3 regions of the Rahnella sp. WP5 genome follow, and region 2 is predicted to be linked to each of the others. Evidence: riboswitches for the same ligand, from Rfam matches in the RefSeq annotation. Region 2 holds a riboswitch; each other region holds the start of a gene.
What was found. A riboswitch is a leader RNA that binds a small molecule or an ion and turns the genes downstream of it on or off. The one in region 2 is predicted to bind thiamine pyrophosphate.

Region 1: it holds a riboswitch for thiamine pyrophosphate, as region 2 does, so the genes downstream of both, thiB (thiamine ABC transporter substrate binding subunit) here and thiC (phosphomethylpyrimidine synthase ThiC) in region 2, are expected to answer to the same signal.
Region 3: it holds a riboswitch for thiamine pyrophosphate, as region 2 does, so the genes downstream of both, thiM (hydroxyethylthiazole kinase) here and thiC (phosphomethylpyrimidine synthase ThiC) in region 2, are expected to answer to the same signal.

The regions. Positions count from the first base shown of each region.
Region 1 is NZ_JQJR01000006.1:243,380-248,452, forward strand. Features, by position in the region: gene sgrR (HTH-type transcriptional regulator SgrR) at 1-1,186, shown strand, start outside; TPP riboswitch at 1,227-1,342, shown strand; gene thiB (thiamine ABC transporter substrate binding subunit) at 1,386-2,369, shown strand; gene thiP (thiamine/thiamine pyrophosphate ABC transporter permease ThiP) at 2,345-3,955, shown strand; gene thiQ (thiamine ABC transporter ATP-binding protein ThiQ) at 3,939-4,649, shown strand; gene EX31_RS03735 (DedA family protein) at 4,639-5,073, opposite strand, start outside.
Region 2 is NZ_JQJR01000025.1:16,538-21,610, forward strand. Features, by position in the region: gene thiE (thiamine phosphate synthase) at 1-551, opposite strand, end outside; gene thiC (phosphomethylpyrimidine synthase ThiC) at 548-2,512, opposite strand; TPP riboswitch at 2,635-2,761, opposite strand; gene EX31_RS16820 (Rsd/AlgQ family anti-sigma factor) at 2,835-3,350, opposite strand; gene nudC (NAD(+) diphosphatase) at 3,450-4,226, shown strand; gene hemE (uroporphyrinogen decarboxylase) at 4,298-5,073, shown strand, end outside.
Region 3 is NZ_KN050720.1:709,216-714,288, forward strand. Features, by position in the region: gene EX31_RS20380 (GntR family transcriptional regulator) at 1-584, shown strand, start outside; gene EX31_RS20385 (hypothetical protein) at 707-1,555, shown strand; gene thiD (bifunctional hydroxymethylpyrimidine kinase/phosphomethylpyrimidine kinase) at 1,563-2,363, opposite strand; gene thiM (hydroxyethylthiazole kinase) at 2,360-3,169, opposite strand; TPP riboswitch at 3,204-3,302, opposite strand; gene EX31_RS20400 (glycosyltransferase family 2 protein) at 3,593-4,582, shown strand; gene EX31_RS20405 (class I SAM-dependent methyltransferase) at 4,613-5,073, shown strand, end outside.

The DNA of each region.
Region 1 (5,073 bases), on a different contig from region 2:
GGAAAATGGGGAAGCAAAAGGCGATTTAGCCCATCACTGGCAGGAAGTTTCGCCGCTGCACTGGCGGTTTTATCTGCGCCCCGCCATTCATTTTCATCATGGTCGCGAACTCGAGATGGCAGATATTATCGCCACGTTTATTCGCCTGAAATCACATCCGCTGTTCAGCAACCTGAAATCAGTCACGACGCCCACGGCAAATGTCATAGATATCCACCTGAATGAACCCGACCGCTGGCTGCCGTGGTTGTTTGGCAATATCCACGCGATGATCCTGCCGCAGGAATGGCAGTCACTGCCTGATTTTGCCCGCCATCCGGTCGGCACCGGCCCTTACGCCGTGGTGCGTAATCTGAAAACACAGCTGCGCATCCGCGCCTTTGACGATTATTTTGGCTTCCGGGCACTGATCGACGAGGTGAATATCTGGGTATTACCGGAACTGAGTGAAGAGCTGGTGCATTCCGGCGTACAGCTTCAGGCTGATGAATCAGGCAAAAGCGAGCTGGAAAGTCGCCTTGAAGAAGGCTGCTATTTCCTGTTATTTGACCAACGTTCGCCGGTCGGACAATCTGAAGAAACACGCCAGTGGTTGTGCGATTTACTCAATCCCATCGCCTTACTGAATAATGCCGAACCGATTTACCAGCGCTACTGGTCTCCGGCGTATGGCCTGCTGCCGCGATGGCATCACAAAGCGCCCCGGCCACGTCCGCCCAAACCGCAAAACCTGACGCAGGTAACGCTGACATTTTACGGCGAGCATTCCGAACATCAGGCGATCTGCAACGCCCTGCGCCCGTTGCTGGCGGAAGAAGGTATCGAACTGATTATTCAGATAGTGGATTACGCAGTCTGGCACCGCGGCGATGCCAAAAGTGATCTGTGGCTCGGCAGTGCCAACTTCACCCTGCCGCTGGAGTTTTCACTGTTCGCGCATTTCTACGAATTGCCGCTGGCAAAGCATTGCTTTAGCGAAGAGATGAACGACGATGCCGCCCTGTGGCACGCCGGGAATTTATCGATGGCGAAATGGAGCCAGAAACAGACGGTCAGCCATCAGATCCATCCCCTGTTCCATCACTGGCTGGTGCTACAGGGGCAACGCAGTATGCGCGGCGTGCGTATGAACACCCTCGGCTGGTTCGACTTTAAATCCGCCTGGTTTGCACCACCGGACAGTTAATCGGACTATCGCATCGCGCCGTTAGTCTCTAGAATGACATCCGTTCTCAACGGGGTGCCAGCACTTGTGAAAGCAAGTTTAAATATGGCTGAGACCTGATACCCGTCGAACCTGATCCGGTTAATCCCGGCGGAGGGATTTGAGACTGCGCGATGCTTACTCAAAATCCTTTGCCCTTTCATTTTTTTGGAGCGCAAAGTTGAAAAAATTACTGTCCTGCCTGCTGTTACTTTCTGCACCTGCATTTGCGGCAAAACCTGTTCTGACGGTTTATACCTACGATTCTTTCTCTGCTGACTGGGGCCCCGGTCCCGCCATTAAAAAAGCCTTTGAAGCCCAATGCGGCTGCGAACTGAAATACGTGGCGCTGGAAGATGGCGTGTCTTTGCTCAACCGTCTGCGGATGGAAGGTAAAAACAGCAAAGCCGACATCGTGCTGGGGCTGGATAACAACCTGTTGCAGGCCGCTGAACAAACCGGTTTATTCGCCAAAGCACCGAAAACCAACGCCAGACTGACGGTGCCGGGCGGCTGGAATGACAGCACTTTCGTGCCTTACGATTACGGTTATTTCGCCTTCGTCTACGACAAAAATAAACTGAAGAATCCGCCAAAAAGCCTCGATGAACTGATCAACAGCGACCAGAAATGGAAAGTCATTTATGAGGATCCACGCACCAGTACACCGGGTCTGGGCCTGATGCTGTGGATGCAAAAAGTCTACGGCGATAAAGCGCCGCAAGCGTGGGAAAAACTGGCGAAGAAAACTGTCACCGTCACTAAAGGCTGGAGCGAGGCTTACGGTTTATTCCTCAAAGGCGAAAGCGACCTGGTGCTGAGCTACACCACCTCTCCGGCATATCATATTGTCGAAGAGAAGAAAGATAACTACGCCGCAGCCGATTTTACCGAAGGGCATTACATGCAGGTCGAAGTGGCGGGCCAGCTGGCAAACAGCAAGCAACCGAAACTGGCTGAACAGTTTATGAAGTTCGTCACTACGGAAGATTTCCAGAAAGTGATCCCGACCGGCAACTGGATGTATCCGGTGGTGGATACGCCGCTGCCTGACGCGTTTAAACAGCTGACGGTTCCGGCCAAATCTCTGCAATACAGCGCACAAGATGTCGCAACTCATCGTTCACAATGGATCCAGGCATGGCAGAACGCCGTCAGCCATTGATCCCCCGCTGGCTGTTGCCGGGCGTCATCGCATCACTGGCTATGTTGCTGGTGGCCGTACTGGCTTTAGGCTCTCTGTGGCGTCATGCGCCACAGATGAACGGCACCTCGCTCTGGCAGGATCCTTATCTCTGGCATGTGATCCGCTTTACTTTCTGGCAGGCGCTGCTTTCAGCGCTTTGCTCGGTGCTGCCCGCGATTTTGCTGGCACGCACCTTGTTCCGCCGCCGTTTTCCCGGCCGTCAGCTGTTACTGCGTTTATGCGCGATGACGCTGGTCTTGCCGGTTTTAGTCGCCGTGTTTGGCATCCTCAGTGTTTACGGAAGACAGGGCTGGCTGGCGCAAATTTGCGGCTGGCTGGGCATGGATTACCGTTTCTCGCCGTATGGTTTACAGGGCATTTTGCTGGCGCACGTGTTTTTCAATCTGCCGCTGGCAACCCGTCTTTTAGTGCAGGCACTGGAAAATATCGCCGTTGAGCAGCGCCAGCTCGCCGCACAACTCGGTATGAATATCTGGCAGCAATTCCGCTTTGTGGAATGGCCTGCCATTCGCCGGCAGATATTCCCCGCCGCCGCCTTAATCTTTATGCTGTGTTTCGCCAGCTTCGCCACGGTGCTTTCACTGGGTGGCGGTCCGCAGGCAACGACCATTGAACTCGCCATTTATCAGGCGCTAAGTTACGACTACGATTTAAGCCGCGCCGCCACGCTGGCCCTGATCCAGCTGTTTTGTTGCCTGGCGCTGGTGTTGCTCAGTCAGAAACTCAGTCAGGCGTTGCCGGTGGGCCAAACGCATTCTCAGCGCTGGCGTAATCCTGACGATTCCTGGCTGCGGCGCATCGCCGATGCCGTACTGATTGGCCTGGCGTTGTTGCTGATCCTGCCGCCGTTACTCGCCGTCATTACCGATGGCGTAAACCGTGCAGCGGTCGGTGTCTTGCAACAACCCGCGCTCTGGCAGGCATTATGGACATCCGTGCGTATCGCGCTCGGCAGCGGATTATTGTGTGTGCTGCTGACCATGATGCTGCTGTGGAGCAGCCGCGAACTGCGGTTACGCAAGAGAAATAGCTGGGCGCAGGCGATGGATCTGAGCGGCATGCTGATCCTCGCGATGCCGGGTATTGTGCTGGCGACCGGTTTCTTCCTGTTGCTCGGCGATACCACCGGTTTGCCACAATCGCCATGGCCGCTGGTGATCCTCACGAATGCGCTGATGGCCGTACCTTATGCATTAAAAGTGCTGGATAACCCGATGCGTGATGTGGCAGAACGCTACACGCTGCTGTGTCTTTCGCTGGATATGCATGGCTGGCAGCGGCTGCGCCGGGTTGAACTCAGCGTACTGAAACGCCCGATTGCGCAGGCACTGGCTTTCGCCTGTGTACTTTCGCTGGGGGATTTCGGTGTGATTGCCTTGTTCGGCAACGAGAATTTCCGCACCCTGCCGTTTTATCTGTATCAGCAGATTGGTTCCTACCGCAGCCAGGACGGCGCGGTGACGGCGCTGTTATTACTGCTGCTATGCTTCCTGTTATTCACCCTGATTGAGAAACTGCCGGGCCGCCATGCTGACGCTGAATAAACTGACGTATTTGTACGAACATCTGCCGATGCGCTTCGATTTACAGATCGACGCCGGTGAACGTGTGGCAATCCTCGGCCCGAGCGGCGCCGGGAAAAGTACCCTGCTGAGTCTGGTCGCCGGTTTTCTGGCGCCGGTCAGCGGGCAGATCCTGCTCAACGGCGCAGATCACAGCGTGACGCCACCGGCAAAACGTCCGGTGTCGATGTTGTTTCAGGAAAATAATCTGTTCTCGCATCTGACGGTGCGTCAGAACATGGGGCTGGGATTGCATCCGGGGCTGAAACTTACCGCGCAGCAGAAGCAGGAACTGGAAGAAATTGCCCGGCAGGTCGGGCTGACTGAATGTCTGGACCGGCTGCCATCACAACTTTCCGGTGGCCAGCGTCAGCGTGTCGCGCTCGCGCGTTGCCTGCTGCGCAGTCAGCCGGTTTTATTGCTCGACGAGCCCTTTTCAGCACTCGATCCGGCGCTGCGCAGTGAGATGCTGACGTTGCTGGATAAGGTATGTGAGCAACGCCATCTCACGCTGCTGATGGTGTCGCACAATCTGGATGATGCGGCACGGATCGCGCCGCGCACGTTGCTGATCGTCGATGGCCGGATTTTTTACGACGGGCCGACGCAGGCACTGACCGACGGCAGTGCACCGCAGGCCAGCGTGTTGGGGATAATGCCGGGGATCAGCGGGTGATCACTTGCCACAGCAAATGACCATAAACCGGCATCATCGGCTGTTCGCTCAGCATCACCAGACTCACTGCGGTTGCGACCAGACTTAGCACACAGACGATGCGCAAACGCGCTAAGGGCAACCATTTTGTCATCGCATCAGGTGAAGCTTTGCCCGAACGGAACCAGCGCCACAGCAACCAGGCACTCAGCCAGATCAGCACCACGGCGGCAAACAGCATCCATTTGAAGACCGAACTGTTGTGGCTGGCCGGAATATCAATGGCCACGCCCGCCAGAATACCCGGCAGGAAATACACCGGTGGCCAGGTGATGCAGCCAATAATATTCGGCGGTGCAAATTTGTAAGGCGGAAGGTTCAGCATACCGGCAACCATCGGCACCAGCGGGCGTGTTGGTCCGATGAAACGCCCGATAATCACCGT
Region 2 (5,073 bases):
CCGACGCCGCAGTCGAGAACCGACGCCGCGCGGTCGATGCTGATCCCACCAATGGCCACCGTCGGAAAGCTGCCATCGAGCTTCTTAACATGTCGGGTGAGTTCTGCCAGCCCTTGCGGCGCCGAAGGCATATCTTTGGTCTGCGTCGGGAAGATATGGCCGAGGGCGATGTACGAAGGATTCACCGCGACAGCGCGTGCCATTTCAGCATCGTCATGCGTGGAAACGCCCAGCCGTAAGCCGGCCTGACGGATAGCCTCAAGATCGGCAGTATCCAGATCTTCCTGACCCAAATGCACGCCATACGCCTGATGCTTGACCGCCAGACGCCAGTAATCGTTGATGAATAACCGCGCCTGATATTTTTTGCCGAGCGCGATGGCATCAATAATTGCTGGCTCGGCTTGCTCATCAGGCAAATCTTTCACACGCAGTTGCAGTGTTTTAACGCCCGCGTCCAGCAGACGGGCAATCCATTCCACGGTATCAACGACCGGATATAAACCGAGGTGGAATGGAACGGCAGGAAAGGATTGAGAGGACGGATTCATTTGCTGCTCTCCGAACTGAGGTTATCGGCCGGGTGATAAAGCTCACCGCCGCGCGAACGGAATTCGGCAGACATCTGCGCCATACCGGATTCAACGAGTTCTATTGGCTGGGCTTTGGCTTCAAGCGCAGCGGCGTAATCGCGAACTTCCTGAGTGATTTTCATCGAGCAGAATTTCGGGCCACACATCGAGCAGAAGTGTGCAACTTTGCCGGATTCCTGCGGCAGCGTTTCATCGTGGTAGGCGCGTGCCGTTGCCGGATCGAGAGCCAGATTAAACTGATCTTCCCAGCGGAATTCGAAACGCGCTTTTGACATGGCGTTATCGCGGATTTGGGCACCGGGATGGCCTTTAGCTAAATCGGCAGCATGTGCTGCGATTTTGTAGGTAATCAAACCCTGCTTAACGTCTTCTTTGTTCGGCAGGCCCAGATGCTCTTTCGGCGTGACATAACAGAGCATGGCGCAGCCAAACCAGCCAATCATCGCGGCGCCAATACCGGACGTGAAGTGATCGTAACCCGGCGCGATATCGGTAGTCAGCGGACCAAGGGTATAGAACGGGGCTTCGTGACAATGCTCGAGTTCTTCGGTCATGTTGCGGCGGATCATCTGCATCGGCACATGTCCCGGACCTTCGATCATCACCTGAACATCGTATTCCCAGGCAATTTTGGTCAGTTCGCCCAGCGTGCGTAATTCGGCGAATTGTGCTTCGTCATTGGCATCCTGAATCGAACCCGGACGCAGGCCGTCGCCCAATGAAAGCGAGACATCATAGGCGGCGCAGATTTCACAGATCTCGCGGAAATGCTCAAACAGGAAGCTTTCGCGATGATGTGACAGACACCATTTCGCCATGATCGAACCGCCGCGCGACACGATCCCGGTCAGGCGTTTGGCGGTCATCGGCACATAACGCAGCAACACACCGGCGTGAATGGTGAAGTAATCGACGCCTTGCTCGGCCTGTTCAAGCAATGTATCGCGGAATATTTCCCAGTTCAGATCTTCGGCCACACCGTTCACTTTTTCCAGGGCCTGATAAATCGGCACGGTGCCGATCGGTACCGGACTGTTACGCAGGATCCATTCACGGGTTTCATGTATATAACGTCCGGTGGAGAGATCCATTACGGTGTCCGCGCCCCAGCGTGTCGACCACACCAGTTTCTCCACTTCTTCTTCGATGGAAGATGTCACCGCCGAGTTGCCGATATTAGCGTTCACTTTCACCAGGAAATTACGCCCGATGATCATCGGCTCTGATTCAGGGTGGTTAATGTTGGCGGGAATAATCGCGCGCCCGGCTGCCACTTCCTGTCGCACAAACTCTGCAGTGATACTGGCGGGCAGATGCGCGCCAAAGCTTTCGCCGGGATGTTGCTGGCGCAGAACCTCGCCGCGGATCCGTTCACGCCCCATATTTTCGCGAATGGCGATAAATTCCATCTCAGGTGTGATGATGCCCTTGCGGGCGTAATGCAGTTGCGTGACATTTTTACCCGCAATGGCTTTGCGAGGGCGCGGCAGGTGTTCGAAGCGGAGGTGGTCCAGCCCGTCGTCCGCCAGCCGCTGCTGAGTAAAACCGGAACTGACCTGTGAAAGTTCCTGCGTGTCCGCACGCTCGTTTATCCAGCGGGCGCGTAATTTTCCCAGACCGGTATGCACGTCGATAACTGCCGCCGGATCACCGTAAGGTCCGGCGGTGTCGTAAACAGGAATTGCTTCGTTTTCTTCGAACTGCGGATTGTCTTTGCCGCCGCCGACCAGCGTCGGGCTGAGCTGGATTTCACGCATCGGCACGCGGATATCTTCGCGGTCAGCTTCAAGATAAATACGCCGGGAGTTGGGGAAAGCTTCGCCCTGCAAGCTGTCGATAAACGACTGCGCCTGCGCGCGTTGTTGACGGCGATTTGACGGTTTCTTTTCAGAAATAACGGGTTTTTGGGTACTCGACATAGCAAATTCCTCGCAAAAAAACGTGATGGAAAATTGCTTGTCAGGAGGTTTACGGCAGGAGTAAAAATGGGCGGTGCAGCACGGGCGGCCTTATGCAGGCAGATGCCTGATTGCGCTGAACGCATAACATTACTCTTGTTCCCTTCGCGGGTACTAACCCGATCAGGTTCCGCGGATCCCGAATTAACGGTCTCAGCCTGGCGTAATTCTCAACAGAAAATTATGCGCTAGGCACTCCGACAAGAAGCCTCAATATAGGAGGCGTTTTTTTAAACTACAAGTAAAACCATAACCCTGAGCAGGGTTTTATTGTGGCAACGTGTTAAGCCGGTCTGGCGAGATCAGGTTCATTTTCCGAAGGTGGCACACTCTCCGGGGCAGGCTCAAAAGCCATGATAATTAATTGATCTTCCAGTTGAAAACGGGCATCTAATGCCTCACCGATATCCGATAATGCATAGTGAAACGCGAAAGCATTGTCATCGTTAATATCAGTTTCTGTGTAACTGTCATGGAAAGCCATGATAGCTTCAGTATTCAGCTCCAGAGCAGGGTAGATTTTTGCCGCCTGTACTTTTTTCGGGCTGCCTGCGCCATCGACTTCTTCAATGATGCGTGGATAGAGATGAAAATGCCCGGCAGAAAGATAGTCGACCAGATGATGGCAAAAACTGTCCAGCGCCTTTTCATTCAAAGGTGTATGTTTTTCTTTATTGGGTTTCAGACCGACGAAAGTGCAGTACGAAACCAGCAGTTCTTTGCGTGCGTGCAGCCATTGATCCACTAACTCATTACTGCCACCAACGCGTTGGGTCAGTCTTTCCAGACGATTTAGCATGGTTGACTCCGTGAGCGACAAAAAAAGTAACCAAAAGTTACTAATATGTAAATATCTTACTCAGATTGTCAGTCCCGACGAGGTTATGCAACAACAATTATGGAATTACAGATTACTGAGCAACACAACGGTTGGTGGATCATCAGCCAGGAAGGCAAGCTATGGCTGCCTGAGGGTGAACTGCCGTTTGGCAGCGCCGCACAATTTTCTCTGACCGGTAAAACAGCGCGGCAGATCGGCGAATGGCAGGGCGAACCTTTCTGGCTGGTTCGTCAGACGATGCCAAACCATATGGTTTCCGCCCGTCAGTTGCTGGATCAGGATCGCGGATTATTCCAGTTGGTCGGGCGTGGTGTGCAGTTGTCAGAGTTTTACCGTTCTCACAAGTTTTGCGGTTACTGCGGACATGAAATGCACGTCAGCAAAACCGAGTGGGCTGCACTCTGCGGGCACTGTCGCGAACGCTATTATCCGCAGATTGCGCCCTGCATCATTGTGGCTATCCGTAAGGGGGATGAGATTTTGCTTGCGCAGCATGTCCGTCATCGTAATGGTATTCACACGGTTCTGGCGGGTTTCGTGGAAGTCGGAGAAACCCTGGAAGAAACTGTGGCACGTGAAGTGATGGAAGAAAGTAACATCCGGGTGAAAAATGTCCGTTACATCAGTTCCCAGCCCTGGCCGTTCCCCAATTCGCTGATGATGGCATTTATGGCGGATTACGACAGTGGCGACATACAGCATGACCCGAAAGAGTTGGTTAACGCGAACTGGTATCGCTTTGATGCATTGCCGCAGTTGCCACCGCCCGGGACGATTGCACGCCGCCTGATTGAAGACACCGTTGCCCTTTGTCGTGCCGAACACGAAGAGTAGAGGCGATTTTACGTGATAGAATGCTGTCAGATGATTGTCGGGCGGCCCGAATACTGAAGGAAAGAGCAAGAATGAATGAGTTGAAAAACGACCGTTACCTGCGTGCTTTGTTACGTCAGCCAGTGGACATTACACCGGTCTGGATGATGCGTCAGGCTGGTCGTTATTTGCCGGAGTACAAAGCAACCCGCGCTGAAGCCGGTGATTTTATGTCGCTGTGCAAGAATGCCGAGCTGGCCTGTGAAGTGACTTTGCAGCCGCTTCGTCGCTATCCGCTGGATGCGGCGATCCTGTTCTCTGACATCCTGACCATTCCTGATGCGATGGGGCTGGGGCTCTATTTTGAAGCCGGTGAAGGCCCGCGTTTTTCTTCACCACTGACGAATCGTGCCGATGTCGAAAAACTGCCGGTTCCGGATCCTGAAATGGAACTCGGGTATGTCATGAATGCCGTGCGTACCATCCGTAAAAACCTGCAAGGTGAAGTGCCGCTTATCGGTTTCTCCGGCAGCCCGTGGACGCTGGCGACGTATATGGTAGAAGGAGGCAGCAGTAAAGCCTTCACCAAAATCAAAAAGATGATGTACGCCGATCCGGCGACTATGCATCTGTTACTCGATAAAGTGGCAGACAGCGTCATTCTTTACCTTAATGCACAGATCAAAGCTGGTGCCCAGTCTGTGATGATTTTTGACACCTGGGGCGGCGTGTTGACTCCTCGCGATTACCGCGAATTCTCCCTGAACTATATGCACAAAATTGTTGATGGTCTGATCCGTGAAAACGAAGGACGTCGTGTGCCGGTGACTCTGTTTACCAAAGGCGGTGGTCAGTGGCTGGAAGCGAT
Region 3 (5,073 bases), on a different contig from region 2:
TCCTGTCGGAGAAAGAGATTTCCACACGCTTTAATGTGTCCCGCCAGCCGGTTCGCGAAGCTTTTATCAAACTGGCCGAAGCCGGGCTGGTTCAGGTTTTACCGCAACGCGGCACCTATGTAATGAAAATTTCCTCCAAGCGGGTTGCCGACGGACGCTTCATTCGCGAAGCAGTCGAAACCGCCGTGGTACGCCGTGCAGCCATGGTCGCCACCGATAAAGATCTGGCCTTGCTCGAACATAATCTTGAGCGTCAGACGCTGGCGGCAAAGAGTCAGCAAACGCAGGAATTCCTGCTGCTGGATGATGAGTTCCACCGCACGATTGCGCAGATCATCGACTGCCGCCTGGCATGGGAAACCGTCGAGCACATCAAAGCGACAATGGATCGCGTCCGCTTTTTGACACTCAGTAAAGTGTCACCGCCGGAAAATCTGATTGCACAACATTATGCGATTTTTGACGGGCTGAAAGCGCATGACCCGGACGCCGCTGAAAAAGCTATCCGCATTCATTTGCAGGAAATGATTTCCACCATTACCCCGATTGCCGAACAGAACAGTGACTGGTTTGATGCCGAGTAAGTAAAAGGACGTTGTAATACACAAACAGTGAACGACAGCGATCAAATTTTGCGGGTTATCCCTAAAATCTGTATGACAACTTGGTGTAAGCTGTAAACCACATCAATATCGTGGATACTTTTATGCCAGCCGCAGCCGCCCTGAAAAAAAGCTACTACAGTGCCGATCAGTCACTGTCCCTCTCCCAGCTCGATAACGAGAAAATCACCCAGATCGTTCACGATCTGGACGTGGCAGAAAGCGAAAAAGAACATTACGTCACGGGCTGGATGGGACAGAACAGCGTGGTACTGGTGAGAAATTATCAGGACAAACGGGGCACTTCCAGCGGCCTGGTGATGTCACGTGGCAACCGTTACAAACTCACCGTTCAGGCCATCACTTTCCGCATCCCCAAAGTGCTGCTGTGGGTCACATTCCGCCGTAAGCCCCGCACCATGACCGTTATTGCCTATAACAAGCTGGGTGAGCAGGCGACCGGCCTGCAACAGTTCATGCATGTGCAGGATCCTGAACTCAGGGAGAAACTGGAACAGGACTGGCGTGAACTGAACGATTATCTCGGCATGGCCTGCTGGCAGATGGATAACAACCGCCCGCAGTGGCGCCAGTTGTATGCGGATATCACGCCGCAAGCCCTCCTGACGCTGGCTGAATCACCGTGGTTCAGTGGCAAAAAACTGCAAAAGGATGGCGAATTTGAAGGGCTGTGGTCACACGGACAATTTATTGGCCGCCGCAGCGGTGAGCATGCGGCATTGCTGCTGTCGTGGCAGGACGAGGAGAACGACGATATTGCCAGCTATCTGTTTGAACGGATGTCAGCAACTAAAATCCGCGTCATGCTGCGCCCGCGTAAAGAAGAAAAATTCTATCCGCTGAACCCGTTTGATGCCGTTCATTTGCAACAGGCGCTGACGAAATTTCATCAGGTTGAACAGGCGCTGAGCGAAACCCAGCACCAGGCATAATCCGCGGTTACCACCAGCGGTGGAAATGATGCACAGGCCCGATACCGTGGCCGACTTCCAGTGAGTCGGCCTGCATCAGCGCCTGCTGTAAATAGGCTTTGGCTTCGCGTACCGTATCGGCCCAGTTGTGATGACGCGGACGTAACGCGGCCAGCGCGGCCGACAGCGTGCAACCGGTGCCATGAGTATGTCGGGTATTCACACGCGGCGCAGTAAACCGCTCGCGGGAACCGGTCACAAACAACCAGTCAGGGCTTTCCTCATCACTCAGATGTCCCCCTTTCATCAGCACGGCACCACATCCCATCGCCAGTAAGGCTTCTCCCTGCTCACGCATTTCGGTTTCATTCGCCGCCACCGCACATTCCAGTAACGCCGCCGCTTCGGGCAGATTTGGCGTAATAATGGAAGCCTGCGGGATCAGCAAACGACGCACGGCATCCACGGCCTCCGGCAGCAGTAACGGATCGCCACTTTTCGCCAGCATCACGGTATCCAGCACCACAAACGGCGGCTGATAATGTCTGAGTCGCTCCGCAACCGCCTCCACAATCTGACTGTTCGCCAGCATGCCGATTTTCGCACTGTCGATCCGCACATCGCTCAGTACGGAATCGAGCTGTGCTGAAACGAAATCTGGCTCAATGTTATAGACCGACTGCACACCACGGGTGTTCTGCGCCACCAGCGCGGTGATCACACTGGTGCCGTACGCACCCAGCGCCGAGAAGGTTTTCAAATCCGCCTGGATCCCCGCCCCGCCACTCGGATCTGTGCCTGCAATCGTCAGTGCATTAATACGTTTCATTGCATTTCCTCGCCGTTCAGCCATTCTTCGCCCATTAAATACAGATTATCGAGGTATTCAGGCGTGAAACTGCCCGGCCCCTTCACGACCGCACAGGCGCGCTCGCCGGCACAGGACATCACCCGGCAGGCGGCGGCCACGTTATCCAGGCGATCACCCGGCAAAGCCACAAAGGCCGCCACCACCGCAGATAATGCGCATCCGGTACCCACCACGCGGGTCATCATCGGATGTCCGCCAGCCACCGCCCAACTGCGCATCCCGTCGGTGACGTAATCGGTTTCACCCGTCACAGCCACTACCGCGCCGGTCTCCCGCGCCAGTTGCTGTGCGGCAGGTAAGGCAGAAAGGGAATCATCACCGCTGTCCACGCCGCGCCCGGACGCACTGAGGCCGCTGAGAGCCAGGATTTCCGAGGCATTACCGCGGATTGCGGCAGGTTTAAGTGTGATGATTTCACGACAGAATTCTGTACGCCAGCTTAGGCCACCGACGGCAACCGGATCCAGCACCCAGGGCTTTCCGGCCTGACTGGCTGCGTGAATAGCCGCCCGCATCGCATCGGCATGGGGATGTGTCAGCGTGCCGACGTTCACCAATAAGGCATCGGCAATGGCGCCAAATTGCGCCGCTTCGGCGGGATCAACCACCATCGCCGGAGATGCACCCAGCGCCAGCAGGACATTGGCGGTAAAAGATTGCACCACGTCGTTGGTCAGGCAATGAACCAGCGGCGCTGAAAGGCGGAGTTGTTTGAGAGAAGTGGCGGCTAAGGTGCCGGGCAAAAAGGTAGGTCGGGTATTCATAAATCTCCCCACCGGCACTCAGGAAGGCGGTATCAGGAGAGATACCTGACTTCCCTACGCTGGCATAATCCAGATCAGGTAATACGGGTAAAATCTCAGCCCTGCTTTGCAGCGGGCACCCCGAGTCAAGGGAACATTATTGGCGGCGAAGGTCAGAAGATCAATCAGGAAATGCGTTAAAAACCACTGTTCTCTAATAGGACAGTATTAACATATCCATTGGTTTGACAGGAATACCCTTACTAAGGCGGCTTTTCATTAATATGTTATTTTTGCCACAAGCATCACATATACCTGCTAATCTATATCAAATACCGTCTGGTTTTATATATGCTTAAGAATATCTATAAGTGCTTTTACTTATTGAAATGATTATATTAAATTCATGAATAATATACATCAGCGTTAGCAGAGGAATGTGATGTGAAATTAATTATACAAATACCTTGCTTTAATGAAGGTGGCACGTTGGCTATTGCTCTGAATGCCTTGCCCCGGCATGTTGAAGGCTTTGATAGCGTTGAATGGCTGATTATTGATGATGGCAGCTCAGACGATACCATCGACGTGGCCAGGAAAAATGGCGTAGACCACATAGTCAGGCATAAGACCAATAAAGGCCTGGCTTATGCATTCATGACAGGAATTGATGCCTGTTTAAAATTTGGTGCCGACGTCATCGTCAATACTGATGCCGATAATCAATATAATGCAGATGATATTCCGAAATTAGTTGCCCCAATACTCTCGTCACAGGCAGAATTTGTTATTGGGGAACGTCCAATTCAGGCAATTGAACACTTCTCACCTTTGAAGAAATTACTTCAAAAACTAGGGAGTTGGGTTGTGCGGACGGCCAGTAAAACGGATATTCCTGACGCGCCCAGTGGTTTTCGTGCAATTAACCGCGAAACGGCTCAAAAGCTTATAGTTTTCAGTAATTATACTTATACCCTTGAAACTATTATCCAAGCCGGACAGAAAAACATCTCTATCACATCCGTACCTATCAGAGTAAATGATGACTTACGCCCTTCCCGACTGGTGAAAAGTACATTTTCATATATCAAAAGAAGCGTAATCACAATTATAAGAATATTCGTGATCTATCGTCCATTCAGATTTTTTGGAACCATTGGCTTGACACTTTTCACCATTGGATTTTTGATCGGACTACGTTTCTTATTCAAATACTTTACGGGAGATGGCACAGGAAATATACAGTCTCTAATTTTGGCATCTATCTTGTTGGGGATGGGATTTCAGACCTTGCTGATTGCATTCGTTGCAGATTTGCTTTCTGCTAACAGAACATTACTTGAAGATTTAAGATTTAAAACCGCACAACTGCACAACAGAAATCCTCAACCTTTGGCAAAAAAAAATTATCCACCTGAAAAAGATCAATTATAAAACTAGAAAATTATTACAATAGGAAAAATGATGGCTATAAAAATTGCTGGTGGTAAAACTGAAGATGGTATTGTTGTAGGTAATAATTACGATAAATATGCTTCTAAAAATCCAATAGTACGCTGGATGATGAAAGGGTTCGAGAATTCTCTTTCAGGACTTGTTGCAACCGTTGATCCTCAGACGATCCATGAAGTTGGATGTGGCGAAGGATATTGGGTTCTTAAGTGGAATAAAGAGGGAATTGATGCGAGGGGGTGTGACTTTTCACAACAAATTATTAGTATTGCACAAGAAAACTCATCCTCAGAAAATTTGCCCGCTTCATTATTCAAAACAAGAAGTATTTATGACCTCAATAAATCTGAGGATTCTGCGGAGCTGATTGTCTGTTGCGAGGTGCTGGAGCATCTGGAAGATCCTGAAGCAGGCTTAAAGGCAATAAAAAAAGTAGCCGATAATTATGTCATATTAAGTGTTCCCAGAGAGCC